DNA from 2 places in the Pseudoalteromonas sp. SG43-3 genome. Region 2 is predicted to be linked to the other one. Evidence: riboswitches for the same ligand, from Rfam matches in the RefSeq annotation. Region 2 holds a riboswitch; the other holds the start of a gene.
What was found. A riboswitch is a leader RNA that binds a small molecule or an ion and turns the genes downstream of it on or off. The one in region 2 is predicted to bind lysine.

Region 1: linked by a shared signal. The riboswitch ahead of lysC (lysine-sensitive aspartokinase 3) and the one ahead of dapA (4-hydroxy-tetrahydrodipicolinate synthase) in region 2 are both predicted to bind lysine.

The regions. Positions count from the first base shown of each region.
Region 1 is NZ_JACJFC010000009.1:75,508-90,719, forward strand. It holds gene H5157_RS10220 (sodium-dependent transporter) at 1-550, opposite strand, end outside; gene H5157_RS10225 (4'-phosphopantetheinyl transferase superfamily protein) at 692-1,450, shown strand; gene lysC (lysine-sensitive aspartokinase 3) at 1,497-2,888, opposite strand; lysine riboswitch at 2,964-3,136, opposite strand; gene nhaD (sodium:proton antiporter NhaD) at 3,238-4,485, opposite strand; gene H5157_RS10240 (hypothetical protein) at 4,708-5,979, shown strand; gene H5157_RS10245 (condensin complex protein MksE) at 5,983-6,531, shown strand; gene H5157_RS10250 (ATPase) at 6,528-9,305, shown strand; gene H5157_RS10255 (DUF4136 domain-containing protein) at 9,414-9,965, shown strand; gene H5157_RS10260 (hypothetical protein) at 10,149-11,159, shown strand; gene H5157_RS10265 (SUMF1/EgtB/PvdO family nonheme iron enzyme) at 11,163-12,029, shown strand; gene H5157_RS10270 (hypothetical protein) at 12,039-12,335, shown strand; gene H5157_RS10275 (hypothetical protein) at 12,319-12,684, shown strand; gene H5157_RS10280 (peptide-methionine (S)-S-oxide reductase) at 12,691-13,182, opposite strand; gene H5157_RS10285 (TonB-dependent siderophore receptor) at 13,359-15,209, shown strand.
Region 2 is NZ_JACJFC010000012.1:36,612-51,823, reverse strand. It holds gene H5157_RS12535 (cysteine desulfurase-like protein) at 1-190, opposite strand, end outside; gene H5157_RS12530 (2OG-Fe dioxygenase family protein) at 202-834, opposite strand; gene acnB (bifunctional aconitate hydratase 2/2-methylisocitrate dehydratase) at 1,035-3,632, opposite strand; gene H5157_RS12520 (OmpA family protein) at 3,925-4,986, opposite strand; gene H5157_RS12515 (YdiU family protein) at 5,377-6,786, opposite strand; gene H5157_RS12510 (DNA-3-methyladenine glycosylase I) at 6,795-7,493, opposite strand; lysine riboswitch at 7,685-7,885, shown strand; gene dapA (4-hydroxy-tetrahydrodipicolinate synthase) at 8,076-8,960, shown strand; gene H5157_RS12500 (2,3,4,5-tetrahydropyridine-2,6-dicarboxylate N-succinyltransferase) at 8,976-9,716, shown strand; gene H5157_RS12495 (PLP-dependent decarboxylase) at 9,716-10,921, shown strand; gene H5157_RS12490 (succinylglutamate desuccinylase/aspartoacylase family protein) at 10,927-12,048, shown strand; gene H5157_RS12485 (phospholipase A) at 12,427-13,464, shown strand; gene H5157_RS12480 (bifunctional GNAT family N-acetyltransferase/hotdog fold thioesterase) at 13,537-14,430, opposite strand; gene H5157_RS12475 (spermidine synthase) at 14,677-15,212, shown strand, end outside.

The sequences.
Region 1 (15,212 bases), on a different contig from region 2:
AACCAACAAGCAGCACAAGCAGAAGTGGCATCAAACGGCGCGACCAAGTTTCGATTCCCGATTTTACCCCTTTTAAAATAATACTGGCAGTTAAAATAAGCATAAGCGGCGTAAATACAAAATTACGCAGCACTGAGTCGCTATGTAAAAATTCGCTTGCGCCTGTGAAACCTAAAAAGGTTGTTATGGGTTCAATAGCGTACGAAAGCATCCACCCTGCCACTATTGAATAAAAACTTAGCATAACAACTGCGCCCGCAAGGCCTATGTAACCGGCTGCTGCACCTACTTTACGGCTAGTGTTTTGCCATGCATCGCCCAATGCTTTTACCGGGTTAGCTTGTGCTTTGTGACCTAAATAAAGTTCGGTATACAGCGCAGGTAGCGCAAGTAAAAATATAACAATAAAATAAACCAGTAAAAAAGCACCGCCGCCATGGTTGGCCGCTTGCGTAGGAAAACCCCAAATATTACCCAAACCCACTGCTGCGCCAGCAGCGGCTAAAACAAAACCAAGTCGGCTTTGAAACCCATCACGCACTTGTGCCATACATCTACAAATCTGTTATTATTTTGATTATTGTGAATTAAACCATATTTCATGCCAGCTGAGTAATAAAATTGTACCCAGCCTTTATTAGTGGCGTTAACCGCTCACAATATCAGCGACTTCTTTTGCTTTAGGGCTTTTATGACTGAACACTATTTTAAAAACGCCTTGAGTATTACTTCAACTCAATTGGCAAATTTGTCTTTTGCGAGTAACAGTATTTTATTATTTAATGCTAAAACACTTGAGCTTAGTGACTTTAATTTGCCCGATTGCTTAAGCCCATTTGAATTAACTATTATAAACCGCCGTAAAAGCCCACAAGCTAAGCAAGAGTATTTAGCTACGCGGTTATTGTTAAAACACCTTATTAAAGTAGCGCAGCCACAACATACGCACGTACCCCTTAATAAAATGAGTACCGAATTTGACGAAGCAAGCTCAAAGCTGCAAATACATGTAAGTGGTGATGTTATAAATACCTGTATTTCACACTCGCATGGTTTAGTTGGGGTCGCGCTAAATTTTGATAAAAGTGAGTTTGGTTTTGATATTGAAAAAGTAAGCCTAAAGCGACCGTTTGAAAAGCTTGCTAAGCATTTTTATCATAATGATGAAATTACACTTATCACCAAGCCTACTAATACTCAAGCCCAAGCAGATACGTTTTTTAGAATTTGGACACTAAAAGAGTCTCTTGCTAAAGCCACCAGCCGCCCTATTGCAAAGTTACTTAGCCCCAATGTGTTTGACGAATTAAATAGTGCAAAGCTGAGTGCTTGCAGTAATCGCGTTACTGTAGCTGATAGCAGTGACAGTAATGTTTGTTTTGATGTGAGTGTGGTGCATAAAAAAAGCACCGACTGGCGATGCTTTTTATTAAATGACTTTATTAATTAATTTTGTTAAGCAACCTTACTAGTTAATTTTCCTGAATAACCGTTATTTACGCAGCAAAATCGTTTTCTAATAAACGGCTATGAATAGACTGTACTACGTTATCTGACTCAGTTTGCTCTACTAAAAAGCACAGGTTGTGCTTACTAGCACCGTGACAAATTAATCGAATGTTAAAGTCTTTTAGTACACTCATTAAGTTCATTTCGTGTTGGCGTAATTGAATCTCAGAGCCAATAAGTGCCACCAATGTTAGGTTGTTTTCTACCGAAACATGGCAAAACTCTGCAAGCTTATCTAGGCATTCTTGATCAAGCTCTGGGCGCGAGGCGTTTTGCGCGTTATCAAGCGTTATAGCCACACTGATTTCTGATGTAGTTACCAAATCTACCGATATATTGTATTCACTTAATAGTGTAAATACGCGTGCTAAAAAGCCGCTTGCTAGTAGCATTTCTGGGCTTTTAAGCGTAAGCAATATTTGGTTTTTACGTTGCGTTACTGCGCGTATACCTGGTTGCTGCGATTTTTCACGCTCAATCCACGTACCGCCACGCTCAGGCTCTCGGCTAGAACCTACAAACACGTTAATGTGGCTACGACTCGCTGGTAAAATAGTCGCTGGGTGTAATACTTTTGCGCCAAAGGTTGCCATTTCAGCGGCTTCGTCAAAACTTAAGCGTGCAATTGGCGTCGCCTTTGCGCACAAACGCGGGTCGGTGCTAAAAATGCCCACTACGTCGGTCCAAATATGCACACTTTTAGCGTTAATCGCTTCAGCTAGTAATGCAGCGCTGTAGTCTGAACCACCACGTCCTAGCGTTGTGGTGTGACCGTATTCGTCACTACCAATAAATCCTTGAGTTACAATCACTTGAGCGTCTAATAACGGAATTAAATGATCTTTAGCAGCTTGCGCTGTGGCTGCAACATTGGGCGTTGCTTTACCAAATTGGCTGTCTGTTTTAAGCACCTTGCGCACATCAAAGCGATCGGCATTTAAACCCTGTAAACGAAGTACCTGTGCAAACAAATACGACGATAAACGCTCACCAAAGCTAAGTAGCTCGTCGTGTTGCTGATCGGTTGTTAGTGGCTCTTGAGCCAATGTTTGAAATGCTTTTAGGGTTTCGTTAAAGCCAACCGCTAAATCGGTATCTAGCGATAATTCATCTAAAATAGTTTGTTGAATAGCAAGCACGCCATTTATGTGTTCTTGGCGCTCACTAGGAGTAATGCTTGATTTACACAGTGCAACTAAGTGATTAGTTACGCCGGCACTGGCGCTCACGGCAACAATACGTACGCTTTTATCTGCAACAATAATTTCGCTACAGCGACTCATCGCTTCAAAATTTGCAACACTTGTTCCACCAAATTTGGCAACGATGTAATCTGATTTTGCGCCTGATACTGTTTGTGGCACTGATTGGGTAGTCATTTAGTCTCCTTTCGCGGTCTCCAAACCGCAATAAAACAAGAAGAACTTGGCAAAGGAATGCTTGAAGATAAGTCCACTGCCAGAAGCTCTCCACCTATATTGGTGACAGTTTTGAGGATTCAGCCCCATAAACCGAAAAACAATGACGACGTACCATTATTTTCCTCGGCGAGTACTTCCCTCCTTAATGATCATCGGCTTTCGTCGCCTAACATTAAGTACCTAAGTATCGCACCTCTTCTGAATGCTTTATTAACCAGTGGCTAATAAAACAAAACCCCACTAAGTAGCGGGGCTTTGAAAGTTATCGTTTAGACGTCTAGCTGTCAAGCATTTAATAATTTATGAGTTAAATAAAACTGCCCATGTAATACGAGCCCGCATATCCAACCGTGTAACAAATTAATAAATGCAGCGATAAACGCAAGTAGCTCATAAAGGTAAGCGCTTTAACTTTACTCATGGCAATAATGCCCGCAGCCGAACCAATAATAAGCATTGAACCGCCCACGCCCGTTGCATACGTAAACGACAACCAGTGTTGTTGGCTCATTACTATATTGGCTTTTAATAATGCAGCGGTAAGCGGTACGTTATCGACCCCTGCTGATAATATGCCCATTAAGTAGTTTGCGTATTCTGGTGCCATTACCGTGTATAGGTCGGTAAATTTACTCAACATACCAATTTCTTTAAGTGCGCCTACAAGTAAAAGTACACCTACAAAAAACAATAATGTGTCGTATTCTATATCGCGAACAAAATCGATTATGTCTTTGTTTATGTCTTTTTTGCGCATTAAAAATTGCGCCACTAAAAACATCACTGATAAGCCAAACAAAAAGGTTAATAAAGGCGGTACGCTGTAAATTACACTCAACGTAAGTGTGCTCACTACGGTAGATAAAAATATAACAGCAATGGTTATGTCGGTTTTTTCAATGCGGGTTTTACCTGCACTAGCAAACTCAACACGCCCTTTCATACCTATAGACAGTAACGCAGCAAGCAGCATAACGCTTGCAAGTGCTGGCGCTATAAGTAGTAATAAATGAGCAATGGTTACTTTGCCATCTAAAAATATCATTAGTGTGGTTACGTCACCTGTTATTAGCGATACCCCACCTGAGTTCACTCCAAACACAATAAGCGTGGCGTATTTAACGAGCTTTTTAGGTTCAAGCTTTAACGACATAACAACCGCAAGCGATATAAGCGTCGCTGTTACGTTATCTGAAATCGACGAGAACAAAAACGCAAAACCACCCACCAAAAACATGAGCTTTTTTTCGCTAATACTTTTTGGCATAACACGGTGCACAATATTTTCTATAAACCCCTTTGAATTTAAATACGCGACAAAGGTCATTGCAGCCATTAAAAATAGCCATAATGAGGCAATTTCTAAAATATTTTCGTTTAAAAGATGCTGAATCGTATCGGGGCTTTGCCCGTGTAGGGGGTATATAAAAAGAAGAATCCAGCAAAGCGTACCAAAAAACAGCGTGGTTTTAGCTTTATTTACATGGATTATATCTTCTATAACGATCAGTAAAAATGCAATCGCTATCAGGGTTAGAATAATCGAGGAAACCATGGTAGTTAAACAACCTTTGATATAGTTTTAAAGAACACACAAATAACATTCCATTTCATGTGCCTATTTTCGGCGCGAATTTTAGCACTGCCTCTATGCAAAAACTATTATTAAATGGTCTTAAAAACGAATACTATATACAGACAAGGTTAATTAAAAATACGTAATAATGAGTCTTCTAAAAGAACTCAATAATAAAATACTAGGATGTTGTAACCCCTTATGATCCCAGCTAAAAAGCTGCTAAACACCATAACCGAACATTGGGGTGTATTAGAGCTATTATTTAAACGTTTTAAAATGGCTGACTTTAGCCTAAAAGACGTACAAAACGCGATTAAGCAAAAGCAGCCTACGTGGTCAAACGAACGCATTTATAAAGAAACAAATCGTTTGTTAAACCAAGATATTTTAATTCCACTGGCTAAATCCTCTCAACTTGAAATAAATCGTGCCATTGCCGATTTTGCTACTTTTTTACTGCAAGAAGAGCATTTAGGTTTAGCACAAGAAATTAGCGTATTAGTAGAGGACCTGGCTCGTTTAGGTAACCGCCTAGATAACGCTGGCGAAATAGAAGACTTTGACGACTTACGCCGCTACAGCCGCATTATGGATGATCGGGTGCGTAAAATAATGAAGCTTTATACGCACAACGAAAACGCTATTTTAAACATTGTTGAACAAGCCAAATCAAATAATGCAGTGCAATCGCTGCAAAAGCGTTATAAAGCGGTAATAGAAGCCTTTGACGAATACATAGAGCCAATGCTTGAAATGGTTGATATTCGTGGTGAATTTCATGCGTGTTTTATCCTCATTGAAGAGCAAATAAGCAAGCAAATACTGCACATTGAGCGCTCAGGTAAAGCGTATAACGACAAACGTATGCTGGAGCAATTACGTACCCGTATACTCGAAATGCATTTAATGGGCCGAGAAAGCTTACGTAAAAGTGCCGATATGCTTATGCCGCTACGCGAAGAGTTACGTCGTAATAACTTAATTACTCGCCAAGCAGCCAAAGTACTTGGGCTTGTACGTAAAAATGGCGTAGACAATATGCTAAGTGCTGTGCAGCCAAATTTTGTAAGCGACGCGCAGCGATATTCGCTTGGTCAGCAACGCCATATTGTGGCTTACATGGCAAGCTTGGTTGAATTTGAACACGAAGAATACCAATTGCCTGACCAGCAAGACGTGCCTGCTTTTGTTACGCCTAATATTCCTGACTACAACGATGTTAAAACCAGTTTTGCTAAGCGCTTTAATAAAAAACGCAAAAAGCCGCAGCCCTTGCTGCAATTTTTAGACGAAAGCTATCCAGATCTCGATGCCGACGAAATGCTATTTTTGTATCAAAAATTAGTCAGCGACAGCGATATTAAAATAATTCAAAGCGATGAAAAAGCCCGCGTAAAAATTGCCGGTCAGCACTTTTCTTTATATCCATTTAATTCAGAGCCTCAGCCAGATCCAAAGGCAGGTAAATAAACCATGACACACATAAACTTAGACGAGCTAACCCATCTACAAGCCATTAATAAAAAATTAGTAGCGGGTTATCACATTTGTGAGCAAGACAACGTAATGTGGCAAGAGCTTGACCAACACATAGAAGACTACACCGCCCTATTTACCGCCCTAGGTAACGATTTGAAACACGACAGCCGTGGCTTTTATTATTTTGGTAGCGACGAAAGTACGCCAAATATGGGCAAAATATCTCGCGCTATCGCGCTCACCATTTACATTTTAATTGAGCACTACGCCAATACGGGTAAAGACCCAATGCGCGCATTGTTTGACGACGTAAACGATTTAGAGCTTATGCAAACGCTGGTGCAAATTAACAAACATTTGTTTGATCAGCTTGAGATATTTTCGGGATCGGATTTGCGTAAAGACGTTTACCTGCGCATGGTGCGCTTAGGTTTAGCCCGTGAAGTAGAAGGCGGCTTTATGCTACAAGCGCCAATTCACCGCTACATAGATGCACTCATGGAAGTAAACGAAGAAACCTACATTACAGAGGACGAGGAATGAAAAATCTATACGGACTAAGCAAACTCGCCCTACTTAACACCGCAGGCTATGCAAAATGTGTGATCCCGCTTGATAAAAGCAGCTCTATTTGCGCGCCCAATAACACAGGTAAAAGCTCGGTTATTAACGCCCTGCAGTTTCCGCTTATTAACGATTTACGCTTAACAGAATGGGACGGACACGATTTAGATGAAACCCGTAAGTTTTATTTTTCATCCGATCAGTCGTACATTTTACTAGAAGCTAACTTGCCTCATGGCTCGGTAGTAATAGGCGTGGCAGGCCTTGGTAAAATTGCCGGTTACGCGCATCAGTACTTTTGTTATCAAGGAAAGCTTGATTTAGAGCAGTACACGCAAGGTAAAACTATTATTAAATTTACCAAGCTGTTCAACCATTTAAATTCGCTTAACTACAACCCTATTGAGCTTAAAGCACAAGAGTTAAACGCGCTACTTACTGGCGGCGCAACGCCTTTTGACGGCGACATTAACCTAAAAATGATCCCGCTTAATAATGTGCAAGACTCCTCTATTTATAAAGAAATATTTAGACGTATTCTTAACTTACACAAATTAGGCGCAAGCGACGTAAAACGCTTTATGTTACGCGTGTTTGAACGCCATATGTCGAACTCTAAGGTCGACTTTTATGAAGTATGGCGTCGCTCGTTTGATAAAGTAAACCGCTCAAAACGCGAATTAAAAGCCCTTGAGTCAATGCAAGAGCCAATAGCAGCGCTTGAATCAATGCTTGAAAACCAAACCGTGCTTAAAGGTAAATTAGCCGCATACGCACCTAAAATTGACCAAGCACTGATTGATTTTGACACTTATCAAGAGTCGCAACTTAATGAGTTGGGCATTGCGCTTGAAGATATAGAGCACGAAAAACACGAGTTTGAGCAAAAACAAAGCCTATACGTACAGCAATCGCGTGATATAGAGCGCAGACAAACTCAAATTGAGCAGTGGTTTTTAGATTACGATGCGCTTAAAAGCGAGTTTGAACTGGTAAATAAAGCCACGCTTAAAACCAGCCTGACTCAGTTAAAACAAGATTACGAGTCGCTTTCGCACTCTATAACAAGCGCACAAGGGCAAAGCCTACACACACTTGACTACCGCATTAGCGAAACACAAAAACAAATTAAGAGCCTAAAGCTACAACTTAAAAACCTTGAGTTTAATTTGTTTACCCGCATGCGCGAAGACCTCTCGTTAAAAGAAGTAGAGGAAATATCGCGCATTTTAAACCCCGATATTCTCTCATTTGCGACCACCACTAATGGCGATATAACCATTGATGACGAAGACGCGTTTGGTGAATTTTTATCGCTACTTAGCGAAAACGTTAAAGGCGGTGTACTAACTCTGCCAGGTGCGAGCATTAAGCTTAAAAAGCTCTCGCCTGTGCAAATGCAAAGCGGCGAAAACAAAGAGCAATTAACCGCTCAGTTAAATGCACTTGAGCATTCACTTAAAGAGTTTAAGCAACAGCGCGATGTTGCTGCAAACGTTGCCGACAAGCAAAAAGAAAAAGACGCGTTATACGATGAGCTTATGAGCCTCGAGGGCGCCCTAAAACGCTTAGAGCAGTTTGATGTAATGCAGCAATCGGTTGAAGCGCAAGCCATGCTAAAAGAGCAGTTATTAGCTGAGCGCGAACAAGTTGACGACTACCTGCAAGATATTCAAAAAAATAGTGGCTCAATTGCCGATCGCCGCTCGTTAATTAAATCGAAACAAGAGCAAATTAATCGCCAAACTGAGCGCTTACGTCAAGTTAAGAGCGAGCGAATTGACCACACGCTTGATTTATACAGCGGTAAAGTAACCCCGTATATGATTGATATTACGCTCGACTTTGATAACTTAAGCGACCTTGTTCATCACTTTAATAAAGACTGCCAAGAGCTGCGTAATTTTGACATAAACGTACGTAATACCTATTTGCATGTATATAACGCGGGTATTACTAAATTCGACAACGAAAATTACGAATACACTAAATACCAAAAGCTAATAAGCGCCTTTCATAATATTGATAACGAACGCGATGCTGTTGAGCGCCAAGCACGCGTTGCGCTTACCGAAGTGGCCGCAACTATAAAAGGCTTGCGAGAAGATTTAGACCGCCTTCGCCGCGAAATGAATAGCTTTAATAAAGGCATAAGCCAGCACCGTATTTCAAATCTGCAAGCGTTTAAAATTAACGTAATACCTCGCAAAATGCTGGTTGATAGTATCGATACCATTATCAGCACGTCGCATCAGTTTGAACAAGGCGACACGCTTGATTTACTTAGCCAAGAACCTTATAGCGAAAGCGCGGTAAACGAAGCAAAAGATCACCTAATAAAACTTGCCTCCGACAAAGCAGGCCTTACATTAACTGACTTATTTGATATTCGTTTTGAAGTGGTTAACCGCGCTGGCGAAACCGAACACTTTGAAAAAATAGACTCAGCTGGCTCAAACGGCACACGTATTACTATTAAGTTATTATGTGGCATGTTGTTTATTCGTTACTTATTAAGCGATCAGGAACAAAACCTTTACCGTATACCTATTTATATTGATGAAGCGGCCGACATTGACCCGCAAAACCAAAAAGCAATCATAGAAACGGCACTGAGCTTTGGCTTTGTGCCAATTTTTGCCTCGGTTAAACCGCAGGTAAGCTGTGATTACATTGTACCTATTCGTTCAGTAAAAGATGGCGCCCAAAACTGGGTAGACGAAAAAGACTGGATTGAAGTTGAACACAATTAATTGGCCGTTAAGGCAAACCAACTAAACTAAAATATAGGACGTTAAACTAATACACATTTAAACGATGTGTGTTATTTTAAATTAACGCATTTTATTGGAGCAAAGGTAATGAAAAATATACTTATTGTTGCAGCGCTGACATTACTTACAGCCTGTACGCAAACCCCTGACTGGGATTACGACAAATCAGCCAACTTTAGTAATTTTAAAACATTTGCTTGGGTAGAAAACGCGAGCCTAACCAAAGACACCACAAACTACCAAATTAACGGCTTAATGGAAAAACGTGTACGTACTGCCGTTAATAATGAGCTTAGCCAAACATTAGGTATGAGCTTAGTAGACCCAGCCCAAGCTGACGTACTAGTTAACTACCATGCATCGGTAGATAAAGAGCTAGAAGTAGACAGCTTTAACGTAGGCTACGGCGCACGTTGGGGATACTGGGGTACGGGTTTTCAACGCGATATTAGCGCCCGCGAATACGAAGTGGGTACGTTAGTAATTGATATTATTGACCGCGAATCAAACCAACTTCTATGGCGCGGCGCAAAAGAAGGCCGTTTAAAGAAAAAACAATCGCCTGAACAACGCGAAGCATCAATTAAAGAAACAGTCGCTAATATTTTAAGCAACTTCCCGCCGCAAAAGCAGCAGTAAGTTAAAATTAGCGTTAAATAAGTTTTAAAAAGCTCACATTATGTGAGCTTTTTTGTGGGTAAAAATAATATCCAGTCTTAATTAGCGCACCGTCGTTAATTTGGCAAAATATTCAAAGGAAGAAATTTAAATCTGATAAGTATTATGATAAATTGGGAACAAATATTTAAAGGAATAAATAGTATGTCATTAGATCCAACCTTCGAACTTAAAATTAAAAATCTATTCCCTAAGGAAGTCTTACGTGAAATGTTTGCTTCATTAGACTCTGATCCAGAATTTAGACACGCTGGCGTTATCTTCGAGGCCGAGAAAGATAGTATTGCAAAACTCTCTGTAAATCCTGGTAGTTTACTTTTAAATCCAAGTAGCCATTATAACAGTAAAATATTAAGAGTAAGTTGCAGAGCAGATAGGAAAAATATTTATATTCGCGAATATATTTTTCCTAAACAAATGAAAGCCGATAAAAGAATAGATAAAATTAATTCCTCACTTTACGATGAATCATTTAATGCTTTTGTCTCGTGTGCCGGAGCCGCATCAGGTTGGGTGTTAGTATTTGCAGAGATGGGAGGCGGGGCTGCAAGCTTCGGTGCTACATGGGCTGCGATTCCATTAACTTTGACATCTACTACCGCCGCCACTTTTCAATGTGGAGTTAGTACTGGGCGTGTATTTAATCACCTAAGCGGCAATGCAGAATATAACCAATGGCTTGATACATCTCCTACTTTTTCAACTTTGATGGTTACATTAGATGTTATTCAAGTTGCCGACTTAACTAAAGCAGGTTTAGAAGCTGGTTCTTTACTCGTTAAATTTAGTCAAAATAAAGCTTTAGGACAGAATAAACTATTAAAAATGTATAAAGGAATGACTCGGGAAAATCGTAAAAAGCTTGCAGTAGAACTTTTGAAACTTAAAAAGCCTGAGTTAATCAAAAACCAAAAATTACTTAAGCAAGTTTTGAGAGGGCAAACTCTTCTCGATGATGGCACTAAAGCAACAAAGGTATACACTCAGGCACAAGTACAGAGGTTAATCAGAAGCTCTTTTTACAAGGCATTTCTAACTAAAACATCATTAGCTACTGGAGCAGGAACTGCAGCCACGATGTATGGAAGCGTAAATGGCTTACATAATAAAATAAGAAATTCAGCAAGCTATATTATTGGCATAACTACAGAGTGATATATGTTAAATAAATTAAAAGTTAAATATCTCGTTGTTATTTTAATTTTGATTGGGTTCAGTATCGGCTTTTTTAATATTAGCTGGCCTAGTTTTAAAATCTCTAACCATAAAATCACTTATATACAAGATAAACTTAAAAGCGGTGAATTATCACCTAAAATGGTAATAATACCGCCAGGTACAGGCACCATAGGCGGTGAAAATTTTCGCTCTTTTCAAGATGAAGCCCCTATTTTTAAAGCAGTAATAAAAGAAAGCTATGCACTAAGTGAAACCGAGATTACTTTTGCACAATATGATCAGTTTTGTAAAACCGGAATTAGGTCGTGTCCTAACGATGAAGGCTGGGGGCGTGGTAAGCAACCTGTTGTAAATATATCTTGGTTTGATGCTGTTGCTTACACAAAGTGGTTGAGCAAAGAAACTGGCAATATTTATCGCCTGCCTAGCGAAGTTGAGTGGGAATACGCAGCTCGCGCTGGATCAACGAGTAAGTTTTGGTGGGGTAATGATTATGAACAAGGCATTGATCACTGCGATAGAGATTTAGGGGGTTGTCCAAAGGGGGCTGATTTAGGACACCCTTGGCATGTAGGTATTTTAAAGCCAAACCCTTTTGGCTTATACGACGTCACTTCTAATGTCTATGAGTGGGTAGAGGACTGTTATGTAGATAATCATAACAATGCAACAAAGACTATTGCTCCTATTAAAATAATTAACTGTAAGAATAAAACGGTTAAAGGGGCTAGTTGGACCATGCCACAGCCTCATGTGCATCACTCACTTAGAATGGGTTTTACTATAAATTCGAGAGCTAACTCTATTGGTTTTAGGGTCTTAAGAGAAATTAAAAAGGTTAAATAAAGGATTAAAATGAAACCTACATGCCCTTGTTGCCATCATAAGATCAAAAGTACGGAAATAAAAAATACCAATAAAAAAGGGATATTTTTTGAAGTCGAGTGCCCATATTGTCAAACATGGATACGTTTGAATAAAACACAAGAAATTATAAAAGCTGCTGGAATATTACTTTTATTAATAACTAGTCTTCTAAATATTTTCAGTATTCAAAGTGAATATAGTTTAGTTTTCTCAACCGTAGGCTTTGTTGGAATATTTATAGCTATGATTATTACTTTTTTTGGTAAGCATGAAGCAATCAAATAATAAAAAAACAAAAAAGAAGCCAAAAATAAAACACGCTAATATTAGTAATACCAGAATGTTATTAAATAAAATAGCATTCTCCTTGTTTTTTTTAGCTATAGGCTCCTTATCCATCATAATCGCAGTAAAATCTATATACGACGGTTATGTGCTTACACCAACAGATTATCGAGTTGAATCTGAGGTTTATTTTTTCTCGACCTCTCCATTTGCTTATCTTTTTAACCTTTTCTTTTACTTAGGATGTGGGATCTTTTTTTTAGCAGTACCGTACCTAAGCAGAGAAATGTTTCCGCGTAAAAAAGAGAAAAAACTAAGCAAAAAAGCTCAAAGAAAAAATAAACAATAGTTTTTATTAACTCGTTTTGTATTTATACAATAAATCAAAAGGTATATGGCAATAGTCATCTGGGTGGTTGGTTAAACGGTCTTGATGCTCAGGATCGCTTGGTACGTAATTAGTTAGCGGCTCTACCTGTACAGCAATTTTATCGGCATCGCTGCGTTTATTTATATAGTTGTTTGCTGCCTCTAAATGGTTTTGGTTTTTGCTGTAAATGGCAGTGCGGTATTTAGGGCCTACGTCATCCCCTTGTTTGTTAATACTGTGTGGGTCAATAATTTCAAAAAAGTAGTCAAACAGCTTATTTAAGCTAACGGCGTTTAGGTCAAAAATTACCTTTACGCATTCTGCATAACCATCATATTCGCCATCTGTAGTTTTACTTGTACCATTAGCGCGCCCTGCCTGTGTGCTAACAACACCTGGTAAGTGTTTCATAAACTCTTGTACGCCCCATAGGCACCCACCAGCAAAGTAAATAGTATTGTGTTCTTTAATATCCATTATAAATGTTACCTAATGAGAAAAGTGTGAATGGTTATCAAATGCAGATATTAACAAATTAATGTACAATCGCGCACAAAATGACTGCTGTTACATTTGTCTATTTTATCATGCTCAAATATAAGCTTTGAAATTTATTGTAACCGCAGCTTCAAATAAAAAACGACGAGAAGCACATGAACCGCACACCACACATTATATTGCCTGCACTTTTATGCAGTGTTACCCCATTCGTTTATGCTAATACGTTATCTGATGAGTCTTCAATCGAGCAAATAACAGTGGAGGCTTCGCCTACTGCGAATAAACTGCCTGTAGGTACATTTGACTCGCCTATTTCTAATTTAGAATACGATCCGCGTGTAGATCTTCAATCACGAAATATGGCTGAGGCACAAGCTGATGTAACTATTCGTGGCGGTATTTTTGAAAACACCGGCTTTAGAGTAGGCAGTGCTACCCTGCTTGACCCGCAATCTGGTCATTATTTTGCTGAAATACCCATAGCACCGCAAATGCTAAGCGGCCCAGCAGTTTTAACCGGTGCCGATAACGCACTGTACGGTATGAACAGCTCTGTAGGTACGGTTTCGTTTGGTTGGAAACCGATTATTACTGGCGGTAGTGTATCGCTTGGTACTGGTACGAACGACTTTAATCTTCAAAGTATTCACGCTGCTAAAAACACACAATTTGATAGCTCAGCTGGCTATACCTTAGGTTTTGAAGGTGAATATTCTCACTCGCAAAGTGATGGCACTATTGATAATGGTGACCATGACTTTTCGCGCGCCTCAGCTCGCGTGCAATTGGCAAGTGAGAATAGCCAAACCGATTTATTTTTTGGCTCACAAGATAAGTTTTTTGGCTGGCCTAACTTGTACACCCCTTTTGGCGTTAACGAAACTGAAGATTTAGAAACCCGTCTTTGGATGCTTAATCACAAGCAAAACTACGCTGATAACAGCAACTTTGAAGTATCTGCTTATTATCGTACCCATGACGATCACTATATTTACTCGCGCGAAAATCCTAGTGCATTTGAAGCTTTTCATAAAAGCGAAGTTAAATCGTTTGGACTTTCGGGTCGCCATGCACAAAGCGATGCACTGGCAATAAATTACTCTGCACAATTTATTGATGACTCGATTGAATCAACCACACTTGAAAACAACTTTACCTCACGAAAGTATTACAAGCTAAGTATATTGCCCCAATACACAATAGCGCAAAAAAACCAACAGCTTACCTTTCGTTTAGGCGCAGCCTATGACGATACAAATCGTGATGATGCTGAAGTATCAGCTATTGGTGACATAACCTTAAACACCCAAAATAGTGACGGCACAGCACAAACCCTTTACTTATCATACGCGCAAGCGAGTCAAGTTGCAGGCTACACAGCCATTGGCGGCAGCGACTCTGGCGGGTTATTTAGAAGTAACTACAACCTTGAGCGCGAAACCACATCAAACTTGGAGCTAGGTTTATTACTTGAAGAACAAAGCTGGCAGTTAAACTCGGCTATTTTTTATCGAAAAGATAATAACTTGACCGATTGGACCTTTAATTTTGATTCAACCTCAGCGCGCTTTGCAAACCCAGTAGATATTGATACTGCAGGGGTTGAATTTTTAGCGACTAAGCACTTTGATACAGCAAAGCTTATAGCAAGCTACACCTATTTACATAAATCAGAAAACTACGGCGCAGCCGATATTGATGCCAGCTTTTACGCGTTAAACTTTCCTGATCACCGTTTAACACTTGGCGCTGTGTACAACCCAACTGATATTTTAGAATTTAGAATAGATAACGAATGGCGTACACAACACAAAAATTCACTTAGAAACGGCAATGACAATGCGTTATTTACCCAGCTAACGCTTAAAATAACGCCGCCACAGTTGAGTAATTTATTTATCACCTTAGCGGCAGATAACTTATGGGATGAGTCGTTTGAAGAAATACCAGGTACACCTGGGCGCGGTGAGCAATATACGTTAAGCGCAACGTATAGCTGGTAGAAA
Region 2 (15,212 bases):
CAACCGTTTTATCACTTGAAAAAAACGCGCCACCTAAGTTCGAATTATAATGACCTAAATAAGCTGTCATCGCAGTAAGCACCGATGTTGGTACCTGCGAGCCACCTGGTCCGTCTAAAAATATTGGCGATTTACCATCAACGTTCTGCATTAATGCTGGAAACTGCTCACGTAATTGCGTTATGTTCATGCTTAACTTCCTTAAGACGTTAATACAAAACAATCCAGGTAACCTGGTTTGCTAGCATCAATTTTGTTCATAGGTGTTGCGTTATGCCACACTTGACGGTCGTTTATTAATGCAAACATGCCGTCTTTTATTTCCATTTTAAAACAAGGCTCAGCTTGCTTGTTTTCGTATACAAGCAGTTCGCCACCTTCTAAGTTCTCGTGAGAAACACCGCATATACATACATGGTCAAAACCATCTTGATGCACGCCTTCTGGCGCTGCAGGTGTATCGCTATCAATGGCAAGCATGCGGAACTGATGAATTTCAATATCACGCTGCTCATCAATACCGGTAAGTTGGCGAAACTCATTTACAATGCTTTTCATGCCCTCTGACTCAAGTAAACTTTGCTCTAAATTTTCGTAAGTACGCTCTACATTGCCTTGAAAAGTATTAATTGAATCATCTTGAACAAATGCTTTGGCTTGCTGTAGCTTTATTTCACCATTTTGCATTTTTACTACTGAATAACGACGTTTACGAAAGGCACCATCTGCATAAAGGTTTGCAGGAAGGTTATCAAAAGAAGGTTTAACCAAATCAATATTTGCTTGGTTAACAAAACGTAGTTGCAATAAATTCTGGTTGTTTAATGCTGTCATAAAATCTCGCCTAAAATAATGAGAATATTGATAAGGATTTTAATGCATTTTGATAGGAATTTTTGCGCGATTAATTACTTTAAAAGCAATTTAAGACTAGAGTTAATACAATAATATAAAAAAAGAAGCATGAACTATCTAATATTTGTTTTAGCCAATAAAAAACCCGCCGAAGCGGGTTTTTAAACAAACTCTAAAAGTTATACAGCTTGTTGAATAATCACGTTGTCTGCTTTTTTAGTGTAAGCAGGCATACGGTGGAAGTTTAAGTAACGGTAAGTATCTGCAGCCGTTGCATTAATCTTCGCTGCGTATTCTTGGTACTCAGCTGGAGTAGGTAGTTTACCTAAAATAGCCGCTACTGCAGCAAGTTCTGCTGAAGCTAAGAATACGTTCGCGCCATTACCTAAACGGTTAGGGAAGTTACGTGTAGAGGTAGACACAACCGTTGCTTTGTCTGCAACGCGTGCTTGGTTACCCATACATAGTGAACAACCTGGAGTTTCGATACGTGCACCTACACGACCAAAGATACCGTAGTAACCTTCGTCTGTAAGCTGATCTTTATCCATCTTAGTTGGCGGGGCAACCCAAAGCTGAGTTGGGATACGACCTTTAAAGCCATCTAGTAACTTACCTGCTGCGCGGAAGTGACCGATGTTAGTCATACAAGAACCGATGAATACTTCGTCGATTTTCTCGCCAGTAACATCAGATAATAAACGTGCATCATCTGGGTCATTTGGAGCACAAAGGATTGGCTCTTTAATGTCTGCTAAATCGATTTCAAGTACATGTTTGTACTCTGCATCAGCGTCAGCTTCCATTAGTTCTGGGTTAGCTAACCAATCTTGCATTGCAGTAATACGACGCTCAATAGTACGTACATCGCCGTAACCTTCAGAGATCATCCATTTAAGCATAACAATGTTTGATTCTAGGTATTCTGCGATAGACTCTTTAGAAAGTTTAACCGCACAACCTGCTGCAGAACGCTCTGCAGATGCATCTGATAGTTCAAACGCTTGCTCAACAGTTAGGTGTTCAACGCCTTCAATTTCTAGTACACGACCAGAGAATTCGTTAATTTTACCTTTTTTCTCAACTGTTAATAAACCTTCTTTAATACCGAAGTAAGGGATTGCATGTACAAGGTCACGTAAAGTGATACCTGGTTGCATTTCACCTTTAAAGCGAACCAAAATTGACTCAGGCATATCAAGAGGCATAACACCTGTAGCTGCTGCGAATGCTACTGCACCCGAACCTGCTGGGAATGAAATACCTAATGGGAAACGTGTATGTGAATCACCACCAGTACCTACAGTATCTGGTAATAACATACGGTTTAACCATGAGTGAATTACACCATCACCTGGGCGAAGTGACACACCGCCACGGTTCATGATGAAATCAGGAAGCGTATGGTGAGTGTTTACATCGATTGGTTTAGGGTAAGCCGACGTATGACAGAAAGACTGCATTGTTAAATCTGCAGAAAAACCTAAACATGCTAAGTCTTTAAGTTCGTCACGTGTCATAGGACCTGTTGTATCTTGCGAGCCAACAGTTGTCATTTTAGGTTCACAGTATTGGCCTGGGCGAATACCTGGAACGTTACACGCTTTACCAACCATTTTTTGCGCTAGTGTGAAGCCTTTTTCAGACACTTCTGTCACTGTTGGTACTTTAAATACATCAGTTGGACCTAGGCCAAGTGATGTACGTGCTTTATCAGTTAAACCACGACCAATGATAAGTGGTATACGACCACCAGCACGAACTTCATCTAAAATTACATCAGATTTAAGTTCAAAAGTTGAGATTACTTTGTCAGTACCGTGGCTCTTAACAACACCTTCGTACGGGTAAATATCGATTTGCTCACCCATGTTAAGCTCATCAACATTTAATTCGATTGGTAATGCACCTGAATCTTCCATTGTATTGAAGAAGATTGGAGCAATTTTATTACCTAGACATACACCGCCAACACGCTTGTTTGGTACGAATGGGATATCATCGCCCATGAACCAAAGTACAGAGTTAGTTGCAGACTTACGAGAAGAACCAGTACCAACAACATCACCTACATATGCAAGTGGTAAGCCTTTAGTTTTTAATTCTTCAAGCTGAGAGATTGGACCTACTTCGCCTGGCTTGTCTGGTGTAATTCCATCACGTTCAATTTTTAGCATTGCTAAAGCATGAAGTGGGATATCTGGACGAGACCATGCATCTGGTGCTGGTGATAAGTCATCAGTATTTGTCTCGCCAGTTACTTTAAATACAGTAACTGAGATCTTTTCAGCAACAGCTGGCTTATTAGTAAACCATTCTGCATTTGCCCAAGACTCAATAATTTGCTTAGCGAATGTATTACCCGCTTTTGCTTTTTCTTCAACATCGTAGAACGCATCAAACATAAGTAATGTATTTGAAAGGCCTTTAACTACGATTGGTGCAAGTGTTTCGTCATCAAGTAGGTCAATCATTGGCGCGATATTGTAACCGCCCAGCATTGTACCTAATAATTCTGCCGCTTTTTCTTTAGAAACAAGTGGAGAATTAGCTTCACCTTTAGCTACAGCTGCTAAAAATCCCGCTTTGATATAAGCAGCATCATCAACACCAGCTGGTATACGCTGAATGAACAAATCTAAAATGAATTCTTCTTCACCTGCAGGTGGGTTTTTTATTAATTCAATAAGATCAGCAGTTTGCTGAGCATCTAATGGCGCTGGTACGATACCTAACGCGGCACGTTCTTCTACGTGTTTACGATATTCTTGTAGCACAATATTGCCCTCTTGGTGACGTGAAAGTATCCGGTAGCGCTTTGGGCGCAAATAAGTTACCCAATACTTATAGTATTCTAACGCGTAATTATAAAGCTTTTATGGATAGATGAAAATCCATCCAGTTGCGCAACTGATTATACCGATTATAAATACTATGAATAGTGGTTGTAGTAAAAACTATTTTCATGAATACTTATTAAGTAAGAATCATTACCATTAACTAATATTAATTTATTACAGGCATAAAAAAACCCAGCACTTGGCTGGGTTTTTATTACAAACTATTTAATTAACGTAAAACTTTAACGTTTTTGATAGTTTTGATATGCGCTTCTACACGACGGTTTTCTGCGTTTGCAGCTTTAGTGTTTGCATCATTTTTAAGACGCTCTTCACCTAAACCAACTGTAGTAATACGGTCTTCAGCAATACCATCAGCAACAAGTTGCTTAGCTACAGCATCAGCACGTTTTTTAGATAACCATTTGTTGTAAGTTGCTTTACCTACAGCAGAAGTGTGACCTTCTAATAGTACTGTTGTATCTGGGTACTCTTTTAAGAATGCAGATACTTTTTCAATATCATTTAAGTATTGAGTAGATACTGCAGAAGCATTGTTAGGGAAAGTCACTAATAAGCTTACTGTTACTTCTTTATCTTCATATAAAGTACAACCAGTACCATCCACAGCATCAGTCATAGGTGTGTTAGCACACTTATCATCTGCATCAGGAATGTTATCGTTATCGCTGTCTACAGGAGCTACAGCTACTTCAACTACTTTAGGCTCTGGAGCTGGTTTTACTGGCTCTACAGGAGCAGAGTTTTGGCCAAATAAGTAGTTAATACCAATTTTAGCACCAACATCTGTGTAACCACGGTCAAGACCTTGGTATACAGCTGTTTCAGCATTTACAAATAAGCCATCTGTAATGAAATGTTGGTAACCAACACCTGCATTTAAGAATGTGTTGTCATCAACTACGTCAATTTCTTTAATACCGAAAAGACCATAGAAAGGACCGCCGTCTAAATGGTAAAGAGCATCAATACCGTAACGCTCGCCATCAATATTGTTACGGTTGCCAGCAACTTTATCAAAAGCATTAAAATCCATGTCTGCATATTCAAGACGTGCGCTCCAGTAATCACTGAAACGGTAACCAGCTTCAACACCCCAGCCAGTTGATTCGTTTACGTCAAGACCAGCTTGGTCACGCATGTTTTTCCAAGATGCGTCATAGTAGTCGCCAAATGCGCCAATGTAGAAACCTTCTTCTTTATCAGCAGCGAATGTAGATGCGCTAGTTGCAGCCAACGCGATTGCAATTGTAAGTGATTTTAATTTCATTGTTTTCTTCCCATTTGAACAATTTTAAATTGTAGCTAATCGATACTAGCTCAATCAGTTTTATATAGACTAACTGAGCCTTTGTTAATCAATACTTAACGAAAAATAAAGTTTATTACTTTTTTCTATGCCTTGTCGCAACACACATCCACTTACTATAGGCGAAATTAAAACTTTATTGAAAAATAAATGTAGTAGTTTTTTGTAAATTAGTACTTAGCAAGGAATGTAAGAGCAATTAAATTAAATGCACTTATAAATGCAAAGAAATATTGCTTGGTTTTAATTGTGCGCATAATACCACCAGAATTAGCATTCCCCTAGGTATATGCGCATGTTTGATTAAAAAATGACTCTTTTTAATCATGTGGTTATATTTAAAGTTAAGTATTAAGTACCACAAAAAGTCTGGTAGTCATTATCATTCGTCGGTGGAGAGCAAAACTCTGATAACTCTTCACAGTTAGAATATGGATTGCTGGCTATTTTTATAAAGCGCTGTAGCAACTCGCTGGATCCTGTAGCGTTATATTGTGCAATTATTTCTTCGATCACATGATTACGCGGTATTACACGAGGATTTACCGCTCTCATTACTTCATAACTATTATCGTCAGTTAAACTTACCCACTTAGCTCTCCATTCAATTAGCGACTCAGGTACGCTTTTTTCTCCTTTTAAGGATTCAGTAAGCGCATCAAAGGTATTGGTGTAGTCGAGCTGATTATCTTTTAATAGCGTTAACAGCTCTGCTATTAACTCGCCACTACTATCGCTAGATTCAGTTAAACCCAGTTTTTGTGCCCACATAGCCGTAAACTCAGCATTAAACTGCTCAGCAAAACTATTAATAAATGGCGTCATTAATAAAACTGCTTGCTCGTCATCATCGCTAATAAGCGGTATTAAACTCTCAGCTAAGCGTGCGCAGTTCCAGTTAGCTATATTAGGTTGATTACCGAATGCATAGCGGCCTTGTTTGTCTATAGAGCTAAATACGGTATCAAAATCAAAGCTATTCATCATGGCACACGGGCCGTAATCAATAGTCTCTCCGCTAACTAGCGTATTATCTGTATTCATTACTCCGTGAATAAAGCCAACACGCATCCAGCTCACAACTAGCTTAACTTGGTTTTTAATCACAGCGCCTAAAAATGCTAAGTATCGCTGCGAACCTGTATCGGTTATTTCTGGGTAGTGTCGCTCTATAGCTAAATCGGCTAAATTTTTAAGCCCTTCAACATCGCCTTGCGTCGCTAAATATTGAAACGAGCCAACACGAATATGACTCGTTGCTACACGCGTAACGATAGCCCCTGCTTGTGGCGGATTACGATAAACCGTTTCACCACTACCAACAACCGCTAAGCAGCGTGTGGTTTTAACTCCCAGTGCATGCATTGCTTCGCTCATTACGTATTCACGAATAGCAGGACCAAGAGCACAACGTCCATCCCCACCTCTTGAGTAAGGAGTAGCACCAGAGCCTTTTAATTGAATATCCCATAACTGGTTTTCATCATCACTAATAGCGCCCAGTAAGTGCGCTCGTCCATCGCCTAAGCGTGGTGAAAAATGTCCAAATTGGTGCCCAGAGTAACCAAGTGCTACTGCAGGAATCGCCTGTTTTTCGTTACCGCTAAAAGTGCTGGCACGTAAATCAGCCGCAACGTTAATATTAAACTCTTTTGCTAAACTCTCGTTCCACAGCAATAACTGAGGAGAGGCGACACTTGCAGGGAAATCTTCTATCGCGAAGTTTTCTGCAACATCTGTGTATCTTGGCACTAATTTCATTGTAATTCCTATTGTTGCTGACTTATACCAACACGGTTGTCACCTACGCCATAAGCAACAATTAAGCTTAACTCTTGCATACTTAAGCCACTTTGCTCTTGCATTTCGTTAAAAAAAGCTTGGGCTGCATTTAGTGACTTTTTAGTTTGTAAGCCGCCGTCTATAATTTTATGGGCACGCAAATAATTCTCTACATCGCGTGATAGTAAAAATGTATCTTTACCAAGTGCTCGCAGCGCATAAGGCCCTGTATTTCCGCCTAAACGCGAACCATGCTTTTTTAAATATGCCCACAAACCAATAATATCGTCTGTCGGCCAATTAGCGATAAACTGGCTAAAACTGCCATGTTCCCCTGCTATTTCGTGGATCATGTAAGCATTTTCGGTAATTGTTTTTACTTTTTTATAGTTACGAACAATGCGCTCATCCGTTGCTTTTTGCTCCAGCATATCGGGTGGCATCATTAATAACTTATCAACGCTAAAATCCCAAAAAACCTCTCTAAAGCCCGGCCACTTATTATTTATGACTGACCAATAAAAGCCGCTTTGAAATACTTTTCGAGTAAATTCTTCAAGCCAATCGTCGTCACTTAACGTGCTTAGTTGTTTTTTAGATAGCGGTTTTGCAAGTAATAACTTAAGCATTTTTTCAGAGCCTTTTCGCTCTACCGCTCGCTTATAAATATCGCTAAATTTTTCCATACTAATTAAATACCTCACTACTTATATTGCTAGTGTACGAGAAAAGCACCTAATACGTAACCACCCCTCTTTTCGATGAATTAATCTGTATTTAGTCGCTTGACACCTAGACGGCTAAAATGCTTTAATCGCCGTAATTACCCTATTTAAATTGCACAGGTTTGTAAGTTTTACTCTACAAACAGGTGCAAAGGGCTAGAAGAGGTGCGTTATTCAGGTAGCGTATGTTAGGAGCGCAAACTCCAGCAAGCATACGTGAGGGGAATTAACGCCGAGAAGTAACCACTTTTGCGAGGTGTTTATTTCGGGCGACTAGGTTGAACCCTAGCGACTGTCACCAATAGCTGCTTATAAAAAGCAGCTTGTTAGTTTGGTGGAGAGCTTCTGGTCTTAAATATTAAGGCCGTGCGCCCTATTATTTTAAGCCCATTCGCTCTTCGAATTATTAGTTCGAACGACGTTAATGCGGCTCCTTCCATAAAGCTTTTTGACTCTTCGAATAATACCAATTGCATTAAATTAGTTATCGCTTAAATGATCACGTTTTTAATAAAGTTGGTACAAATTATAAGTTCGTGAGAGATGATCAACAACTTCAATTTAAACGACTACTCACTGTGGACCGCGCTCGTAACGCCATTTGATCAACACGGCGATGTTGACTACAACACGTTAACTAAGTTGGTTAGCGATCAAGAAGCGGCACATAACGGTATTTTGCTACTTGGCAGTACGGGCGAAGGTTTAGCACTAACGCTAAAAGAGCAACAAGCCATTGTTGAGCACGTATGCCAGCTAAAACCAACAGTACCACTCATGGTAGCTGTGGGCGGTAGTAACTTAAAGCAACAAATTGAGTGGGTTAACTACTGTAATACACTCCCAATTCATAGCTTTTTACTTGGCTCACCGCTTTACGCAAAGCCTGGCGCTATAGGTCAAACTCATTGGTTTGAAAGCCTACTAAATGCAAGCGCTCATCCATGTATGCTTTATAACGTACCCGGTCGAAGCGCTGTTAGCATCCCAGCGGCAACAATTCAAAACTTACAAAACAATAAAAATTTATGGGCGTTAAAAGAAGCGAGCGGCAGTATTGCTCAGTTTGAAGCTTACCGCCAAGCGGCGCCTAATTTAGCTATTTTTAGTGGCGACGATGCGCTAATGCCTTATTTTGCTCAAGCTGGCGCAAAAGGTTTGGTGTCGGTAGCTGCAAACGCATGGCCTGAACAAACTCACGAGTTTGTTAAGCGCAGTTTAAGTGGTCAACACCCTAATTTATTTGCCCAGTGGTCAAGCGCTATTAATAGCCTATTTGCTGTCGCAAACCCTATTCCCGTAAAGGTACTGATGCATTTGCAAGGCCGCTTAAGCAGCCCGCAACTTCGTCCACCTTTAACACATCTTGAGTTAACTCAAACCGATTGCATTACAACTGCAAACAACACCATTTTATCTTGGCATTAAATACAGGTTTTTATAATGAGCTGGTTAGAACTATTAAATAATTTAGAATCGGGCGCAGTACGCGCTGCATCACAAAACGAAAGCGGCCAATGGCAAGCTAACGTAGAAGTAAAGCAAGGCATTTTAGAAGCCTTCAAAAATGGCACTAATACTGAATTTGCAGGCGGCTTTGTTGATAAACATAACCTAGCTCCGCAAGAATTTAGTACTGATGATGGCGTCCGTATGGTACCAGGTGGCTCAAGTGTTCGCCGTGGTGCTTATGTTGCTAAAGGCACGATTATTATGCCACCAGCGTATGTAAACATTGGCGCATATATCGACGAAGGCACAATGGTAGATAGCCACGCATTGGTGGGTTCTTGTGCACAAGTAGGTAAAAACGTACATTTAAGTGCTGCAGTTCAGCTTGGTGGTGTACTTGAGCCAATTGGTGCAAGCCCAGTAGTGGTTGAAGATGACGCATTTATTGGTGCAGGCTGTATTATTGTTGAAGGCGTAGTCATTAAAAAAGGCGCAGTACTTGCCCCTGGCGTGCGTTTATCAGCAACTATTCCAGTATACGACTGCGTAAACGAGCGCCAACTAGATAAAGGCGAGCCAATCCCAGAGTACGCGATTGTAATACCGGGCTCTCGCCCTGCATCAAACGAATGGGCGCGCGAGCAAGGCCTAAGCATGTCGTGTGCGTTAATAGTTAAGTACCGCGACGAGAAAAGCGATGCATCGTTATTGCTTGAAGAGGTTTTACGATAATGAGCTTTTTGAGCACGCCTATCAAAACCGCTGTAAATACTATTACACAACAACTTGATACACCTTTTTTTGTTTACGACCTAGATCAACTAAACACGCATCTTGCGCGTTTAGTTGCGCAAACCGATGTAAAGCTGTGGTACGCGGTAAAAGCAAACCCACTGTCTAAAATTATTCAAAGCTTAGACAGTGCTGGCTTTAATTTTGACGTAGCAAGTAAAGGTGAGCTTGAGCAAGTACTAGCACAAGGTATTAGCTCGCAGCGCGTGCTCAACACAGGGCCTGCAAAAAGCCCTAAACAAATAAAACACTTTATTGAGCGCGGCGTGCGTATATTCGTAGCAGAAAGCCTCAATCAAGTACGTTGGTTAAACCAACAAGCGCAACTACAAAACACGCAGTTACAAGTATTACTGCGTGTACAATTACGCTGGCCTGAAGGTGAAAAAAACCCACTGGGCGGCGACAGCCTTACGCCGTTTGGTTTGGGTCGTAATGAGTGGCAAGCACTCAATGTAGCTGACTACCCTGCGCTTAAATTTGACGGCCTGCATATTTTTCAGTGGGGCAACATGCTTAGCACTCAAAAACTAAGCGACTTGTGGTCACAAATGATTGCACCTCTTAGCCAACTTGCCAGCGATTTAAATATTAGCCTTAAAATTCTCGATTTAGGCGGCGGTTTAGGTATTCCTTATACACAAAACGAAGCAACACTTGATTGGGATGACTTAATTGCTGCGCTCGCTAAAATTAAAAATGATGCGGGTGTAGAAGAGCTATGGATGGAACTTGGTCGCTATGCCGTTGGCGAATGCGGTCATTACGCAAACCCAGTAGTAGAGCGCAAACAAAACTACAATCAAGAACAAGTAATTTTAAGCGGCGGTATAAATCACTTATTACGCCCTGCTGTTACCAGCCAGGACTTTCCTGCTGCATTACTGCGTGAATCCAGTGCTAAAACTCAAGCAGTCACTTTATATGGCCCACTTTGTACAGCGCTTGATTGCTTGGGTGAACATAACTTACCAAGCGATTTAAATGAGCACGACTGGCTAGTGTTTAGCCAATGCGGTGCTTACGGCTTTACCGAAAGTATGCCGTATTTTTTATGCCATGAGCTAGCTGCTGAGTACACCTTGCAAAACGGTACACTTACCTGTGTTCGCCAAGCCGAAAATGCCAGCCATTATTTAAGGTAACAAGTATGAGTAATACAACACACATTAGCCAAGAGAACATTGTAGTAGGGGAAGTTGCAAACGGCTTACCACTTACAATTCCTGTGTATCGTTTAAAAGGTGATGGCACAGGGCCAAGTGTTTACATTCAGGCCAATATGCATGGCGCTGAAGTGCAAGGTAACGCAGTTATTTTTCAGCTGCTTGAGCAATTAAAACACCTTAACCTTAGTGGCGATATTACCCTTGTACCTTATGCAAATCCGATTGGCTGTAATCAAAAATCTGGCGAGTTTACCCTTGGCAGGTTCGATCCGATTACGGGCACTAATTGGAATCGCATGTATCACTACAATAAAAATTTAGTGGCACAGTTTGCACAAAATCATACTCAGTATGACGACGCTACATTAAAAAGTAACTTCAAACAGGCACTTATTGACGAAGTAGACAGCAAACTTAACGGCCCTGCTTATTTACTCAATACGGGTAAACGCATTGCGCTTAACTTACAAAAGCTCGCTCATCAGGCTGATATAGTACTCGATTTACACACAGGCCCTATTTCAAGCAAGCATCTGTACTGCCCAACCTATGCAACCGACAGCGCACGTTACTTTAATATTGAACATGTATTGCTTATTCCTAGTGATTTTGACGGCGCTATGGATGAAGCTAACTTTTGCCCATGGTGGCATTTAAGTGATGCACTTAGCGGACAAGGTCGCGAATTATCAATACCTGTAGAAGCATTTACTGTAGAGCTAGGCAGCCAAGAAAAAATAGACTTAAAAGAAGCATTAAACGATGCAAACAGCATTTTAAGTTACTTAAATCACAAAGGCGTATTACAAAACGCACCGCATACGCCAGCTAATATGACTCGTTATGCATGTAATTTAGATGACTACTTTGCTTATTACGCCCCTATTGGCGGCATGGTTGAATACTTAGCCCCACTTGGCGGGCACATTAAAGCTGGTGAGCCTATTGCCAATATTTTACGCATGGAGCGCTACTTAAGTGAGCAACCATTGCAAACACTTACTCTTGATTGCGATGCAATTGCTATTTTGCACTTTGCCTCAGCGAGTGTTAATCAAGGTACCGAGCTTTATAAGTTTTTTACTAACATATTTGAGCTTTAGCTCACCCTTCTCATTGCGTGAGAGTAATACCAATTGCATTAAATTAGTGATCTATTATAGCGATAAGGAAATAGCTTAATAACAAGGCTAAAATTATGGTACATAGTTGTTCTATATAAATAATTTTTAACGTAGTTAGTGAGTTATTTAATACGCTAGAATGATCATGTTTTTAATAAAATTGGTATAAATTAACTAAAATAGTTAATTTGCATTAGAAAAGCGGCTTAGGCCGCTTTTCTTTTGATCTATATTTACTCTGTATACGTATAAACCTTGTTATAAATACAAATTCAGTAAAAGTTCACCGTTACATATGTAAAAAGACGTTATAATTAAATTAACGCATACAACAACCCAAACTCACAAGGAATTACAATGAGCTGGCGCCACTGGATAACTCTTTCTGCTTTAATTAGTACCGCTACCTTCGCACAAGAAGAAGAAGTTGCTACAAACGAGCAAGACAACGACATCGAGCTTGTAAAACAGTGTATTTTAAATGAGGTAATTGGCGGAGATGGTAAACAGACATTAGACGACCTTCGTAAAAAGTGTTCAGCTCTTGAAGAAAATAAACAACTTACCGCGCTTGATAAACGCCAAGCCCGTGAAGAAGTAGGTAAAAAAAATAGAAATGTAATTACGCCACATAAGCGTAACTATATTTTACCGCTTTCGTACGTATCACACCCAAACGATCGCCCTTTTGATGGTTTTGATGCACTAACAGATGATAGCGACGGCGAACCGCTCGACAATCTAGAAGCCAAATATCAGCTATCGATAAAAGTGCCTCTTTACGATGATTTTTCGGATAAAGACCAAGCCATATTTTTTGGCTTTACACTGCAATCATATTGGCAGATTTATAACTCAGAAATTTCGTCTCCATTTCGTGAAACAAACTACGAACCAGAGATATTTTGGATAAATTACCTCGACCCAGAAAACGTATTATGGGGCGACGAAATGGCAATCGCATTAGGTATTTCGCACCAATCAAACGGTCGAAGCCAACCAAACTCGCGTTCGTGGAACCGTATTTACGCAGACTTTATTTGGGAAAATAGAGGCTTTGTTTTTAGCTTTAAACCTTGGTACCGAATAGCTGAGGACGAAAAAGAAGATATTTTAGAAGCCAATGGCGACGACAACCCAGACATATACAAATACATGGGTTACTTTGAATTTAGCGGCGCGTATCGTTTTCATGACCATGAATTTAGCTTTATGACGCGTAACAATTTAAATTCAGATAATCGTGGTGCAATTCAGCTCGACTGGTCATTTCCGTTATGGGGTCGCGTTCGTGGTTATGCACAATACTTTAACGGTTATGGCGAAAGCTTAATTGATTACAATGCGGATGTAGAACGTATTGGTGTCGGTATATTATTAACCGATTTGCTGTAATACTTCCTTAAGTTTTACGCACAAAAAAGCCAAGTATTGCTTGGCTTTTTTGTGTTTTGAACAGCTAAACAGTTATTTTTTTACTACAAACTGCCCTTCAAATTCTGCAACCACGTTATCACCATCGTAAATAGTTACTGGCACTACGTAACATGCTTTACCATCGGTTTCTAAATCGCTTAACTTGCCCTTACAGGTTTGTATATCAACACAACCACGTGGGTCGGTAGTAAGTGGTTTTAAGTACTTAATGTTAGCATCGGCTAATACAATATTACCTTCAAGCCCAGCTTCTTTAAGTGCTAAGTACGTAGCGCCCCAACCTGTTAGCGTGGCCAAGCTATAAATAGAACCTGCAAACATAGTGTTATGTAGGTTTAAGTTAGCGTCTAGGTCGGCGCTGGTTGTAAATTGCCAATCGGTATAGCTTTCTACCTTAATACCCATCGCGTCACTAATTGGAATAGACTCACGCCACGTATTTTGTAGTACTTGCGTCCAATTAGGGTGACGAAACCAACCTGGCTCAGACGGTTTTTGCTTTACCATTTTAAAGTGTTGAACATCGCCATACGCTAAGTGCGCTTTTTCTTTTAATTCGTAACCGTGGCGTTTATAAAATTCAAGCGCTCGTTCGCGTGCAAACAATACAAGCTCGCCTGCGTTTTGAACCCATGCAATTTTTTCAAGCTCGTGCAGTAAGCGACTACCAATATGCTGGTTACGATTACCCTCTGCAACCGCCATATAGCGCACTTGTGCTTGCTCATGATTGTTAAAGTGCAAACGTGCTACACCTAGCACTTCGCCTTCTTTATTTTTTATAAAGCGGTGCTCAGAGTCTTGTTCCATATCGTCTTGTTCAGAGCCACGTGGCTCCCCCCAAGGCGCGCGTAATACCTGCCAACGCAATTGGTAATACGCTTGCCAATCTTCGCTACTTTGTGGGGTGCTTACCTGAAACATACATACTCCTGTTGTTATATAAGCCGTAAATAAAAGTCAAAAAAGGCTACGGCGCTATACTAATAGTATTGATTATCTACCAAACTAAAAAGCTTAAATAATTAAGTCCGTTGGTATTATTTATGGCAAATACCATACTCCATCTTAAAAAAACTGCAAATACGACTTTGGTGATGGCTGTAAAATAACGTAAAAAATAATGGCAAAGGCCATTGCGCTTTAACGTTGCTAGTTTATGCTGAGAATATGATGGAAAAAATCAATTATATAAATTCACTGACGGGTTTGCTGGGCGATCAATTTATTGAAAATAGCCACAGCATTGGTCAGTTAATCTATTGGCATAAATGCAGTGGCGATCACATTCAAGTACGTGAGCACGAGCCGTTACGCTGGTTACTGATTAACGACACTCTTCAATCTGTTATTGATTTAAATAACCCGGATTTATTACTTTTTCCACATTTATTATGCCTAGGTAAGCATTGGCAGGCTCTTAAGCCGCCACAAAAAGTGTTAGAACTCGGCCTCGGCGGCGGAGCAATTCGTAATTATTTACAATACAAATACCCTAAAGCACAAATAACATCGGTTGAAAAAAACGCCGATATTATTGATTGCTATACCCAATTTTTTTCGTCAAATAAAAATGAGCAACTGCTTTGCGCCGATGCGCAACAGATTTTAAAAAGTGCGCAAAATATTGATTGGATTATTTTAGATTTGTTTAGCCAGATAGATGCACCTCGATTTTTATTTGAAGAGGCATTTTATAAAAAAAT